DNA from 3 places in the Streptomyces sp. NPDC037421 genome. Region 3 is predicted to be linked to each of the others. Evidence: riboswitches for the same ligand, from Rfam matches in the RefSeq annotation. Region 3 holds a riboswitch; each other region holds the start of a gene.
The links. Region 3 has a riboswitch for cyclic di-AMP ahead of ACZ7IF_RS03605 (peptidoglycan DD-metalloendopeptidase family protein). Riboswitches for the same ligand answer to the same signal wherever they lie in the genome.
Positions count from the first base shown of each region.

Region 1 (4,269 bases), on a different contig from region 3:
ACCGAGCAGCACGACGAGAACGAGGGGGCGGAGCAGTGAGCGACACCGCAGCCGTCACGATGACCTTCCACCCGCGGCCGCAGGCCGGCGAGGCGAAGCCGTGGGCCTTCCCGGCCCCCGAGCGCTCCACGCTCCCCAACGGCCTGACCCTGCTGCACTGCCACCGCCCCGGCCAGCAGGTGGTGGCGGTCGAGGTCAACCTCGCGGCCCCGCTGGACGCCGAGCCCGAGGGCCTCGACGGGGTGGCCACCATCATGGCCCGCGCCCTGTCGGAGGGCACCGACAAGCACTCCGCCGAGGAGTTCGCCGCCGAGCTGGAGCGCTGCGGCGCCACGCTCGACGCCCACGCCGACCACCCCGGCCTGCGGGTCTCCCTGGAGGTCCCGGCCTCCCGGCTGCCCAAGGCGCTCGCCCTGCTCGCCGAGGCCCTGAGCGCGCCCGCCTTCGCCGACAGCGAGGTCGACCGCCTGGTGCGCAACCGGCTCGACGAGATCCCGCACGAGCTGGCCAACCCGCAGCGCCGCGCCGCCAAGGAGCTCTCCAAGGAGCTGTTCCCGGCGACGCTGCGCATGTCCCGCCCGCGCCAGGGCACCGAGGAGACGGTCGCGCGGATCGACTCCGGGGCCGTACGCGCCTTCTACGAGGCCCACGTACGTCCCTCCACCGCCACCGCGGTGGTCGTCGGCGACCTGACCGGCATCGACCTGGACGCCCTGCTGGCGGACACCCTGGGCGCCTGGACCGGCGACACCGCCGCGCCCCGCCCCGTCCAGCCGGTGACGGCGGACGACACGGGCCGCGTGGTCATCGTGGACCGGCCGGGCGCCGTCCAGACGCAGCTGCTGATCGGCCGGATCGGGCCGGACCGGCACGACATCGTCTGGGCCCCGCAGGTGCTCGGCACCTACTGCCTCGGCGGCACCCTCACCTCCCGGCTGGACAAGGTGCTGCGCGAGGAGAAGGGCTACACCTACGGCGTGCGCGCCTTCGGGCAGGTGCTGCGCTCGACCGCCGACGGCAAGGGCGCCTCGATGCTCGCCATCAGCGGTTCGGTGGACACCCCCAACACGGGTCCGGCGCTGGAGGACCTGTGGAAGGTGCTGCGCACCCTCGCGGAGGGCGGACTGACCGACGCCGAGCGGGACGTGGCGGTGCAGAACCTGGTGGGCGTGGCCCCGCTGAAGTTCGAGACGGCCGCCTCCGTCGCCGGCACCCTCGCCGACCAGGTGGAGCAGGAGCTGCCGGACGACTACCAGGCGCGGCTGTACGCGCGGCTGGCCGAAACCGGTACGGCGGAGGCCACTTCGGCCGTCGTGAACGCCTTCCCGGTGGACCGTCTGGTCACCATCCTGGTGGGCGACGCCGCGCAGATCGAGGAGCCCGTCCTGGCCCTCGGGATCGGTGAGGTCACCGTCGTCTCCAACTGAGCGGCGCGAGGCGCGAGACGGGGCGGAACCCGGCTCGTTTGAAGGGGGCTCCGGTGGAACATCCATCGGAGCCCCCTTTGTCCGGTTTAGAGCCGTGGTTGCAGGTATGCGGTGTGGCGTACGCAACAAAAGCGCTCGTCTGTTTGGCGATTGACTGATGATCCGCCTAGCGTCGGCCGTGCTGTTCGTCAGTTTGCACCCGTCGCACCCCCGCGGCACCGGACAGCGATCGCCGAGTCCCCGTCAGGCGCGAGCCTGGGGAGCCGGGGACCCACATGCGTCCCTGGGGTGAATCGGACCCCCTCGCAAGAGGAGGCCCGTAGGAGACCTTCCTGCTCCGAACCCGTCAGCTAACCCGGTAGGCGAGAGGGAAGGAAAGGATCACCCCCTTCATGGCGTTTGGCAGTCGTGCCGCCGGTTCTGGTAAGCACCGTGGTTCCAGCCGTCTGAGCCGCAAGACCGCCGGCTACGCCGGCATCGCCGCCCTCGCCACCACGGGCGTGGTCGGCACCCTGGCCGCTCCGGCCTTCGCGGCGGACAACAGCAGCGCTCCGTCCATGGAGGACACCGGTCAGAACGCGATCGTCGTCGCCGACGGTCTGCAGGACGACATCGAGGTCCAGGCCGCGACCCAGCAGAGCGCCGCCGAGGCCGTCGCCGCGCAGGCGCAGGCCGAGGCCGAGGCGAAGACGCGTGCCGCCGAGGCGAAGCGCACCGCCGAGGCCAAGGAGAAGGCCGAGCGCGAGGCCGCCGAGAAGGCCGCCAAGGAAGAGGCCCGCAAGCGCCTCAACACGTTCGTGTCCCCCATCGAGGGCTCGTACGTCAGCACCTCGTACGGCGCGGGCGGCGGCATGTGGTCCTCCGGCAGCCACACGGGCATCGACTTCCACGCCGACTCCGGCACCTCCGTCCGCGCGGTGGGCGCGGGTACCGTCGTCGAGGCCGGCTGGGGCGGCGCCTACGGCAACAACGTCGTGATCCGGCACAACGACGGCACGTACACCCAGTACGGCCACCTGGACTCGCTGAGCGTCTCCGCCGGCGAAACGGTTACCCCGGGCCAGCAGATCGGCCTGTCGGGCTCCACCGGCAACTCCAGCGGCCCGCACCTGCACTTCGAGGCCCGCACCGGCGCCACGTACGGCACGGACATCAACCCGCTGGCCTACCTGCGCAGCCACGGCGTGGGCATCTGACCCGCAGGCACGCAGCACGCTTCACCGAAGAAGGCCCCGGCTCACAGAGCCGGGGCCTTCTTCGTGCTGCCAGGCCGTCCACAGCGCCCTCCAACCGTCCGTTGATTGTTTCGGATTTCCGGCCCTGCTCGGAAATTATCGCGTGTTGCAATAGAGTCGCAGCACGGCCACGATAAACCGAACCGAAACCAGCGGAGGTCCGGCCTTGCGTATTCCGGCGCACGCGGTGTGCACAGCGATTCGCGACGATATCGTCTCCGGATTCTTCGGGCCGGGCGGCCGGCTGACCGAGGAGGTGCTCGCCCGCCGCTACGGGGTCTCGCGCGTCCCGGTCCGCGAGGCGCTGCGCACCCTGGAGTCCGAGGGCTTCGTCACCACGCGGCGCCACGCGGGCGCCTGCGTGGCCGAACCGACCGAGCAGGAGGCCGCCGACCTCCTGGAGCTGCGGATGCTGCTGGAGCCGCTCGCCGCCTCCCGGGCCGCCCGCCGGCGCACCGATGGCCACCTGAAGGTGCTGCGCGGACTGGTCAGGCTGGGCCGGGAGCGGGCCGGCCGGGCGCAGGGGGAGGACCTGCGCTCCCTGGGGAGCTGGTTCCACGAGACGCTGGCCCAGGCCTCCGGCAGCCCGGGGCTGATCGCCCTGCTGACCCAGACCCGGCACAAGATCGCCTGGATGTACGTGGTCGAAGCCCCCGCTCAGCCCGCGGAGTGCTGGGCCGAGCACGCCGCCATCGTGGACGCCGTCGCGCGCGGGGACGCGGAGCGGGCCAGGGCCCTGACCGCGCTGCACGCGCAGCGCTCGGCCGGGGCGTACCGGCCGAGGGTGAGGAATCCGCAACCTGCCGTAAACACGGCGAGCGTCCGGCATTAACAAGTCCCGTATACAAAGGAGGGATATCCCGGCCCTCCCGGACGTCGCAGTATTGGCCGTCCGCATTTACGGATCCGTGGCTCGATTCCGTCGCGCCGAATTCCGTAATTCCCCGGAGGATTCGGAAGGCGCCCTGCTCCTCCCGCCGTCGGGGCGGCCGGGGAACGCGGAAGCCGCAGCCCCGGGGTGGCGGGAACTGCGGCTTCCGGTCTACCGGACCCGAAGGGTCAGACGGTCTCGGGGAGCTCCTCGAGGCCCTCGGCGACCAGCTTCGCGAGGCGGTCGAGCGCGGCGTCCGCGCCCTCGGCGTCGGAAGCCAGGACGATCTCCTCGCCGCCCTGGGCGCCCAGGCCCAGGACCGCCAGCATCGACGCGGCGTTGACGGGGTCGCCGCCGGCCTTCGCGATGGTCACCGGGACTCCGGAGGCGGTCGTCGCCCGGACGAAGATCGAGGCGGGACGAGCGTGCAGGCCCTCGGCCCAGCCGACGTTGACGCGGCGCTCTGCCATGGTGATGCCCTTCAGGTTCTACGGGTTGTCTAGACCAGTCTCTCACGCCGTCCGGAATGCTCGGACCGACCTTCGGCCCCTGTCCACCGCCGTTCGACCCTCCCCAGCTTGCACTGGTTCGACCCGGCGTGCCGCATTCGCCGCGCGCTCGCCGAGCGGGCCGCCCACCGCACCCGCACACCCGGCCGGACCGCCCCTTAAGGTGGCCCCATGACCACCGCGTCGGACCCCTCGTACCCGGCCCACTGGGAAGCGGACGTCGTGCT
Region 1 is NZ_JBVJWV010000040.1:40,203-44,471, forward strand. It holds gene ACZ7IF_RS34565 (M16 family metallopeptidase) at 1-39, shown strand, start outside; gene ACZ7IF_RS34570 (M16 family metallopeptidase) at 60-1,427, shown strand; cyclic di-AMP (ydaO/yuaA leader) riboswitch at 1,648-1,807, shown strand; gene ACZ7IF_RS34575 (M23 family metallopeptidase) at 1,820-2,623, shown strand; gene ACZ7IF_RS34580 (GntR family transcriptional regulator) at 2,829-3,494, shown strand; gene ACZ7IF_RS34585 (HPr family phosphocarrier protein) at 3,722-4,003, opposite strand; gene ACZ7IF_RS34590 (bifunctional acetate--CoA ligase family protein/GNAT family N-acetyltransferase) at 4,214-4,269, shown strand, end outside.
Region 1: another riboswitch for cyclic di-AMP. It lies ahead of ACZ7IF_RS34575 (M23 family metallopeptidase); the one in region 3 lies ahead of ACZ7IF_RS03605 (peptidoglycan DD-metalloendopeptidase family protein).

Region 2 (4,269 bases), on a different contig from region 3:
ACGTACTGGCGCATCGGATACGCGAGGGCGACGACCAGCGTACAGAGGACGAGGACCAGCAGTGCCGCGCGGCCGGTGAGCCGGCTGCGGCGGATGTGCCGGCGGGACTGCGAGCGGTAGACGCGGGCCGCGGTCCGTTCGCCGAGCTGTTTGAGCCGGGTCGCCGTCGAGAAGGTGGAGAACCGATCCCGGTTCCCGGCCATGGCCCCGCCTCCCCTGTGCGCGCACTACGCAATACGTCCCCGCACACGGTACGGGACCGAGTGCGGGGACGTACGGAGGCTAAGCCCCAGGGGTGTCCCCCGGGGGCGTCGCCCTGACGCGGTGTCAGCCCTTGAAGCGCGGGAAGGCGCTGCGGCCGGCGTACACGGCGGCGTCGTCGAGGATCTCCTCGATGCGCAGCAGCTGGTTGTACTTGGCGACGCGGTCCGAGCGGGCCGGGGCGCCGGTCTTGATCTGACCGCAGTTCACGGCGACGGCGAGGTCGGCGATGGTGACGTCCTCGGTCTCGCCGGAGCGGTGCGACATCATGCACTTGAAGCCGTTGCGCTGGGCCATCTCGACGGCGTCGAGGGTCTCGGTCAGGGAACCGATCTGGTTCACCTTCACGAGCAGGGCGTTCGCGGAGCCCTCCTCGATGCCGCGGGCGAGGCGCTCGGGGTTGGTGACGAAGAGGTCGTCGCCGACGATCTGGACCTTGGAGCCCAGGCGGTCGGTGATGGTCTTCCAGCCGGCCCAGTCGTCCTCGAAGAGCGGGTCCTCGATGGAGACGAGCGGGTACGCCTCGACGAGCTCGGCGTAGTAGTCGGTCATCTCGGCGGCCGAGCGGGACTGTCCCTCGAACTCGTACTTGCCGTCCTTGTAGAACTCGGACGCGGCGACGTCGAGCGCGAGCGCGATGTCCTTGCCGGGGGTGTAGCCGGCCTGCTTGATGGCCTCGATGATGAGGTCGAGCGCGGCGCGGTTGGACTCCAGGTTCGGGGCGAAGCCGCCCTCGTCGCCCAGGCCGGTGGAGAGGCCCTTGTTGTGCAGGACCTTCTTGAGGGTGTGGTAGACCTCGGCACCCCAGCGCAGCGCCTCGGAGAAGGACTCCGCGCCGATCGGGGCGATCATGAACTCCTGGATGTCGACGTTGGAGTCGGCGTGCGACCCACCGTTGAGGATGTTCATCATCGGAACGGGCAGCAGGTGCGCGTTCGGGCCGCCGAGGTAGCGGAACAGCGGCAGGTCCGAGGCCTCGGACGCGGCGTGCGCGACGGCGAGGGAGACGCCGAGGATGGCGTTGGCGCCGAGCGAGCCCTTGTTGTCGGTGGCGTCGAGGTCGAACATGGCCTGGTCGATCAGGCGCTGCTCGGTGGCGTCGTAGCCGACGAGCTCCGGCCCGATCTGCTCGATGACGGCGAGGACGGCCTTCTCCACGCCCTTGCCCATGTAACGGTTGGGGTCACCGTCACGGAGCTCGATGGCCTCGAAGGCACCGGTGGAGGCGCCGGACGGAACGGCAGCACGGCCGGTGCTGCCGTCGTCGAGGCCCACCTCGACCTCGACCGTGGGGTTGCCTCGGGAGTCCAGGATTTCCCGGGCTACGACGACGTCGATGGACGGCACGAGCATCTCCTTCTGGGATGTGACGCTGGGTGTGCGGTGGCGTGTGGGCCGTGGGACGGCCCTGCCGACTAGAGCCTAACCGGCTCCGGGCAGTGGGCTGCCCGACCGCCCGGGTCCTGGGACGAAAAAGGGGCCGAATACCCGTCTTCCGGGACATAGGGCCCTTGATTTCCGGAGTTCCTCGGGAGACAGGGCGCCGGAAGCCGGTGGTCCGGTTCCGGATTGCGGGTACCGGCGGACGACACGCCGCCGCCCGGCGCGTGGGTGGATACGCGCCGGGCGGTGGGGATGCTGCGGGGTGCCGCGAGTGTTACGCGGAGGTTCAGCCGAGCTTCAGCTTCTGACCCGGGAAGATCAGGTCGGCGTCGGAGACGGTGTCCTTGTTGAGCTCGAAGAGCTTCTCCCAGCCGCCCTTGACCTTGTTGGCCTCGGCGATGGTGCCCAGGGTGTCGCCTTCCTTGACCGTGTAGGAGCCGTTGCCCGTCTGCGGGGCCTCGGTCTTCGGGGTCGAGGGCTTGGCCGGGGTCCAGTTGCCGGCGCCGGAGCCGGAGCCCTTGGTCTCGGTCTCGGTCTTCGGCGTGGACGGCTTGGCCGGAGCGGGCTTCGCCGGGGCCGGCTTGGCCGGAGCGGGCTTGGCCGGGGCCGGCTTGGTCTCGGGCTTCGGCTTGGCCGGGGTGGTCGAGCCGCCGCCGTTGTACGAGGAGTTGGACAGGCCGACGCCGCAGTGCGGCCAGGCGCCCTTGCCCTGGCCCTTGAGGACCTTCTCGGCGATGGCTATCTGCTGGCCCTTGGTGGCCTGGTTGGCCTGCGCGGCGTACGCCTTGCCGCCGTACGCGGCCCACGTGGAGGACGAGAACTGCAGGCCGCCGTAGTAGCCGTTGCCGGTGTTGATGGACCAGTTGCCGCCGGACTCGCAGGCGGCGACCTTGTCCCACTCGGCCGCGGTGGCGGCGCTGGCGGTGCCGGCCGCCATCAGCGGGGCGGCGACGGCCACACCGGCGACACCGGCGAGCGTGACGATGCGGACGGCCTTGGAGCCGCGGCGGTGCTTGCCCTTGCCGGAAAGCAGCATGGATTTCTCCTCACCGACGCCTTCGAGGTGAGCTGTCGGGTTCGGGCGGATGAGTTGCCCGGTCACGCGGCGCGGCGCGTGTCTTCACCCCTAGCCGGTACACGGACCGTCTCTCAACGGCCTTTCCCGGCGCCTACCTTGGTTCCCCCGCTCCTGCCTTCGGCGCTTGCGCGACGACTGTCCCCTCCGTCCGCCGGCAGGATTCGGCGATGCGGTCGGAAGGAGCCCGCGGTGGCGAGCGATTCAGAAGGTAGACAGGTCTCTCCCCGATGTTCAACGTGTGATTTTGGGGAGAAACCGGCCTACTTGCCTTCCTCATGAGCACGTTTGTGCAGGTGAGAGGGGGGTTTGCGGAAGTTCCGGAACGAGACACGCCAGTTGTCCGGAAGAGATGCATGTCTCATTTGGCGATAACGGACATTCAACTCTTAATGGGTGTCCGAACTGCCGCTATTTCTTGGTTAGATCCAGGTTCTGCCCGGGCTTGATGAGATCCGCGTCCCCGCCGATGACCTGCTCGTTGGCCTTGTAGAGCTCGCCCCAGCCCCCCTTGAGGCCCTTGGCGTTCGCGATGTCCGAAAGGCTGTCACCCGGCTTCACGGTGTACGTGGGCTCCGCGGCGGCGGCTGACGCCGTGCCGGGTGCCGCCGGCACCTCCAGGGCGGCCGGGCCGCGGTGCTTGCCCGAGCCGTCGCCCGCCTCGGCGGACGGGGTGCCCGTCGGGGCGCCCGGGACGGCCGGGGCGGTGGGCGTGGCGCCCGGGGTGGGGGTGGCGCCCGGGGTGGCCGGGGCCGTCGGGGTGCCCGGGGCGGTCGGGGTGACCGGCGCCGTGGGGCTGCCCGGGGTGGGCGTGGGCGTGCCGGGCGTCGTGGGCTGGACCGTGAAGTCCGGCTCGGGCATGACGGGCAGTCCGCTGGAGGGGCCCAGCGGGTAGTCCGGCAGCCCGCTCGGGCTGGACGGGGTGTTCGGCGCCGGGGTCGGGGCCCCGAAGTCCGTGGAGGGCTTGCCCTTGCCCGTCTTCGGCACCGAGCTGTCGGGCCGGGTCGGAGTGGGCGCGACGGGCCCGGGGTTCAGCTTGTCGCCCGGGTCCACCTCGGGCGCGGGGCCCTGCTGGGTCAGCCCGGCCGAGGCGGAGCACAGCGGCCACGCCTGGGGGCCCTGGGAGGCCAGCACCCGCTCGGCGACCGCGATCTGCTGGGAGCGGCTGGCGAGGTCGGGGCGCTCCGCGTACGCGAGTCCGCCGGCGTTGCGCCACTGCTCCAGGGTGAACTGCAGGCCGCCGTAGGCGCCGCTGCCGGAGTTCGCGCTCCATGTGCCGCCGCTCTCGCAGTCGGCGACCTTGTCCCACGTGGCGGTGTCGGCCGCGTTCGCACCTGTGGCGGCGAGCAGCGGCATGGCCAGCGCGGAGCCGGTGACTCCTGCGGTGACGACGATCGCGGGTACCTGGCGGGGGCGTCTGTGGCGGCCGTTCCCGGGAAGCATGAGACTGCACCTTTCGCATAACGGCGGGGTAACGGCAGAACCTAGCCGCCTTCGAACGGATGTCACAAGTTCGGGAGTGGACTGACTTCCGGTCAGTTCCGCTTCGC
Region 2 is NZ_JBVJWV010000005.1:80,660-84,928, forward strand. It holds gene ACZ7IF_RS09695 (FtsB family cell division protein) at 1-203, opposite strand, end outside; gene eno (phosphopyruvate hydratase) at 328-1,614, opposite strand; gene ACZ7IF_RS09705 (transglycosylase family protein) at 1,931-2,680, opposite strand; cyclic di-AMP (ydaO/yuaA leader) riboswitch at 2,683-2,855, opposite strand; gene ACZ7IF_RS09710 (transglycosylase family protein) at 3,131-4,162, opposite strand.
Region 2: another riboswitch for cyclic di-AMP. It lies ahead of ACZ7IF_RS09705 (transglycosylase family protein); the one in region 3 lies ahead of ACZ7IF_RS03605 (peptidoglycan DD-metalloendopeptidase family protein).

Region 3 (4,269 bases):
ACCACCCGGTGGTGCGCCAGGCCCTGCACGACGTCCTGGACGCCCAGCTCGCCGACCTGACCCGCTTCGACTGCCAGCCGCTGCCCGGGCTGCTGGCCGAGAAGCTGCTGTCCTACAGCCCGCACCTCGACCGGGTCTTCTTCGGCAACAGCGGCACCGAGGCGGTGGAGACCGCCCTGAAGTTCGCCCGGTACGCCACCGGGCGGCCCAGGATCCTCTACTGCGACCACGCCTTCCACGGGCTGACCACCGGCTCGCTGTCGGTCAACGGCGAAGGCGGCTTCCGCGACGGGTTCGCCCCGCTGCTCCCCGACACGAAGATCGCGCTCGGGGACCTGGCGGCGCTGGAGCGGGAACTCGCGCGCGGGGACGTGGCCGCCTTCGTGGTGGAGCCGGTCCAGGGCAAGGGGGTGCACGCCGCCCCGCCCGGATTCCTGCGCGCCGCGCAGGAGCTGCTGCACCGGCACAAGGCCCTCCTCATCGCCGACGAGGTGCAGACCGGCCTCGGACGGACCGGAGATTTCTACGCGTACCAGCACGAGCCGGGCGTGGAACCGGACCTGGTGTGCGTGGCCAAGGCCCTCTCCGGCGGGTACGTGCCGGTCGGCGCCACCCTGGGCAAGGACTGGATCTTCCAGAAGGTGTACTCGTCCATGGACCGGGTGCTGGTGCACTCCGCCAGCTTCGGTTCCAACGCCCAGGCGATGGCGGCCGGGCTGGCGGTCCTGTCCGTCATGGAGGACGAGCAGGTGGTGGCCAACGCCCGGGCCATGGGCGACCTGCTGCGCGGACGCCTGGCGGCGCTCGTGGACCGGTACGAGCTGCTGCACGAGGTGCGCGGGCGCGGACTGATGATCGGCATCGAGTTCGGCAAGCCCTCCTCCCTGGGGCTGCGCAGCCGGTGGGCGGTGCTCCAGGCGGCCCGCAAGGGTCTGTTCGCCCAGATGGTGGTGGTGCCGCTGCTGCGCAGGCACCGGATCCTCACCCAGGTCTCCGGGGACCACCTGGAGGTCATCAAGCTCATCCCGCCGCTCATCGTGGACGAGGCGGACGTGGAGCGGTTCACCGGGGCCTTCCAGGAGGTCATGGACGAGGCGCACGGCGGGGGCGGGCTGATGTGGGACTTCGGCCGGACCCTGGTGAAGCAGGCCGTCGGCAACCGCTGAGGCGCGGCGGCGCCGGAGGGAGCCCGTCAGGGCCCCCTCCGGCCGTTCGGGGTCAGCCTTCCAGGAGCCGGTCCCGCAGCCGGTCCAGGGACTCGGGCGCGAGCGCGAGCCCCTCGGCGAGGTAGCGCTCCACCCCGCCCCACTGCTCGTCGATGGTCGCGAAGGCCGCGAGCAGGTACTCCGCGCGGGCGTCGAACAGCGGCGCCAGCAGCTCCATCACCTCGGGGGAGCGGGCCTCGGGCGCGTCGCTGCCCCGGCGCACCCGGTAGCGGTTGTGCGGGGCGTTGGACTCCAGGTAGTCCGCCACGATCGCCTCGCGCTCCACGCCCAGCGCGAGCAGGGTCACCGCGACCGACAGCCCGGCCCGGTCCTTGCCGGCGGCGCAGTGCATCAGCGCCGGCACGCTGTCCAGCGCGAGCGCGTGCACGACGCGGCTGTGTTCGGCGGTGCGGGTGCGGATGATCGTGCGGTACGAGTCCGTCATGCGGGCGGCGGCCCTGCCCTCGCCGAGGAGGCCGCGGAGCTGGTCGAGCTCGCCGTCGCGGACCATCTTCCAGAATTCGCGGCCGTCGGCCGGATCCGTCAGCGGGATGTTCACGTTGCGTACGCCCGGCAGTTCGACGTCCGGGCCCTCCAGGGCCTGATCGGCTCCGTTGCGGAAGTCGAAGACGGTGTGCAGCTCCAGCGAGGCGAGGAAGTCTGCGTCGGTTTCGGTGGCATGCGCCAGATGTCCGCTTCGGAACAGTCGCCCCGGCCTGACCCTCCGTCCGTCCGTGGTCGGCAACCCGCCCACGTCGCGGAAGTTGCGCACTCCGGTCAGCTCCGCGCCGGGTTCGGGTCCGGCCGGAAGGGGCTGGGGTATCTGCTGGGTCACGTGTACTCCTCCGCGTGGGTCCATGGTGTCCGAATTGGTCCGGTTGGGAACAACTTGCCATATGTGGAGGCGAGATCGGGCCGGGCCCCGTGAGCCAGATCATACGGTGACCGTGCGTGCCTGATCACGAGAACCGAATTGCCTTGTGGGGGCGGTTGTTGATGGTGCGGAATGGACGCAGGGTGACCGGAATTCCGTTGATCCTCCATATCTGCGAATCCGTCAGGGAATTCGCGGCTTGTTGCCCGGCGCCCCGCTCGATTACCTTCGCGATCGATCCGGGTGGACCGCCTAATCCTGCCGCCGCCCGGGAACCGCACCCGACCATCGCGCGCGGCAGGAGCGGGGGAACCAGGTAGTCCGCTGTTCCGGAGCATTTCCGGCGCAGCTAGGGGTGAAGCCGAACCCGTGCTCCGCACGTACGGCCGGACATCTCCAGTCCGAACCCGACAGCTCACCTCGCAGGCGCCGGAGAGGAATTCGCCATGCCCGGAAAGGGTAAGCACCGCCGTCCGAAGTCCCGTTCGATATCCCGCGGCTTCGCCGTCGCCGGAACCGGCGGAGCGGCCCTCGCGCTCCCGCTGATGGGTGCCGCCGGCGCCAACGCGGCCCCGGCCGCCGCCCCGGCCAAGTCCGCGCCCGCGCAGAGCGCGCAGGCCCCGGAGGCCCTCCGCGCCGCGACCCCCGCCGCCGCGCCCGCGGCCGCCGCGCCCACCGTCTACACGGTCGTGCCGGGCGACTACCTCTCCAAGATCGCCGCCGAGCGCCACCTCGACGGCGGCTGGGAGCAGCTGTACGCCGACAACCGCGAGGCCGTCGGCACCGACCCGTCCCTCATCCACCCGGGGCTGAAGCTGACCCTCGCCGGCGGCGAGGGCCCGGCCCCCGCCCCGAAGGCACCTGCGGCCCCGGCCGAGGAATCCTCCACCGATGCTCCGGCCGCGTCCGAGGGCGTGGGCGGCAAGGCCCAGTCCCCGAAGGGTCCGGGCAAGGGCACCGCCGGCAAGGCCGCCCGTACCTCCGGCGGCGCGGCCGCCCAGGGCTCCGGCGCCGCCGCCAAGAGCGAGAAGGCCGCCGTGCCCGCCGTGCCCGCCACCGCGTCCGGGTTCACCGCCCCCGTCGCCGGCGGCGTCTCCACCCAGTACCGGGTGGGCGGCGCCATGTGGTCCTCCGGCTACCACACCGGCGTCGACTTCATCGCGAGCACCGGCACCACCGTCAGGGCCGTCGGCGCGGGCACCGTGGTCTCCGCAGGCTGGGGCGGCGCGTACGGCAACGAGGTCGTCATCAAGCACGCCGACGGCAAGTACTCCCAGTACGGCCACCTCTCCTCGCTCTCCGTCTCCGTGGGCCAGAGCGTCACCGGCGGCCAGACCATCGGGCTCTCCGGCGCGACCGGCAACGTGACCGGCCCGCACCTCCACTTCGAGATCCGCACGGGCCCGTCCTACGGCTCGGACGTCGACCCGCTCGCCTACCTCCGCTCCAAGGGCGTGAGCATCTGACGGCACCCGCCGTCGGCACGAGGACACGCGTGGGGCCGGGACCCGAGGGGGGTCCCGGCCCCACGCGTACTTATTCCTTATCCCCCGCGTGGTATAGATCACGGCCCGTCAACCCCTCATTACGTTGGCGTAGGTTGGTTGCCAAGGTGAAGGATGTTGTCCTGTGGCAGCGACGAAGACGACACTGAAGACCATCGGCTCGTACGCGGCGATCGGGGACAGCTTCACCGAAGGCGTGGGGGACCCGGGACCCGGGGATTCCTATCTCGGCTGGGCGGACCGGCTCGCCGTGCTCCTGGCCGACCAGCGTGACGAGCACGACTTCCGGTACGCGAATCTGGCCGTGCGGGGCAAAGTACTCGACCAGATCGTGGCCGACCAGGTCCCCAGAGCCAAGGAACTCGCACCCGACCTCGTCACCTTCTGCGCGGGCGGCAACGACATCATCCGCCCCGGCAGCGACCCGGACGACGTCGCGGAGCGGTTCGAGGCGGCCTTGGCCGACCTCAAGGCCTCCGTGGGCCTCGTGATGATCACGACCGGCTTCGACACGCGGGGCGTTCCGGTCCTCAAGCACCTGCGGGGCAAGGTGGCGACGTACAACGTCCACGTCCGCGCCATCGCCGACCGCTACGACTGCCCCGTGCTCGACCTCTGGTCCCTCAAGACCGTCCAGGACCGCCGGGCCTGGGACGACGACCGGCTCCACCTCTCGCCCGAGGGC
Region 3 is NZ_JBVJWV010000002.1:26,863-31,131, reverse strand. It holds gene ACZ7IF_RS03615 (aspartate aminotransferase family protein) at 1-1,166, shown strand, start outside; gene ACZ7IF_RS03610 (tyrosine-protein phosphatase) at 1,219-2,040, opposite strand; cyclic di-AMP (ydaO/yuaA leader) riboswitch at 2,359-2,521, shown strand; gene ACZ7IF_RS03605 (peptidoglycan DD-metalloendopeptidase family protein) at 2,526-3,545, shown strand; gene ACZ7IF_RS03600 (SGNH/GDSL hydrolase family protein) at 3,709-4,269, shown strand, end outside.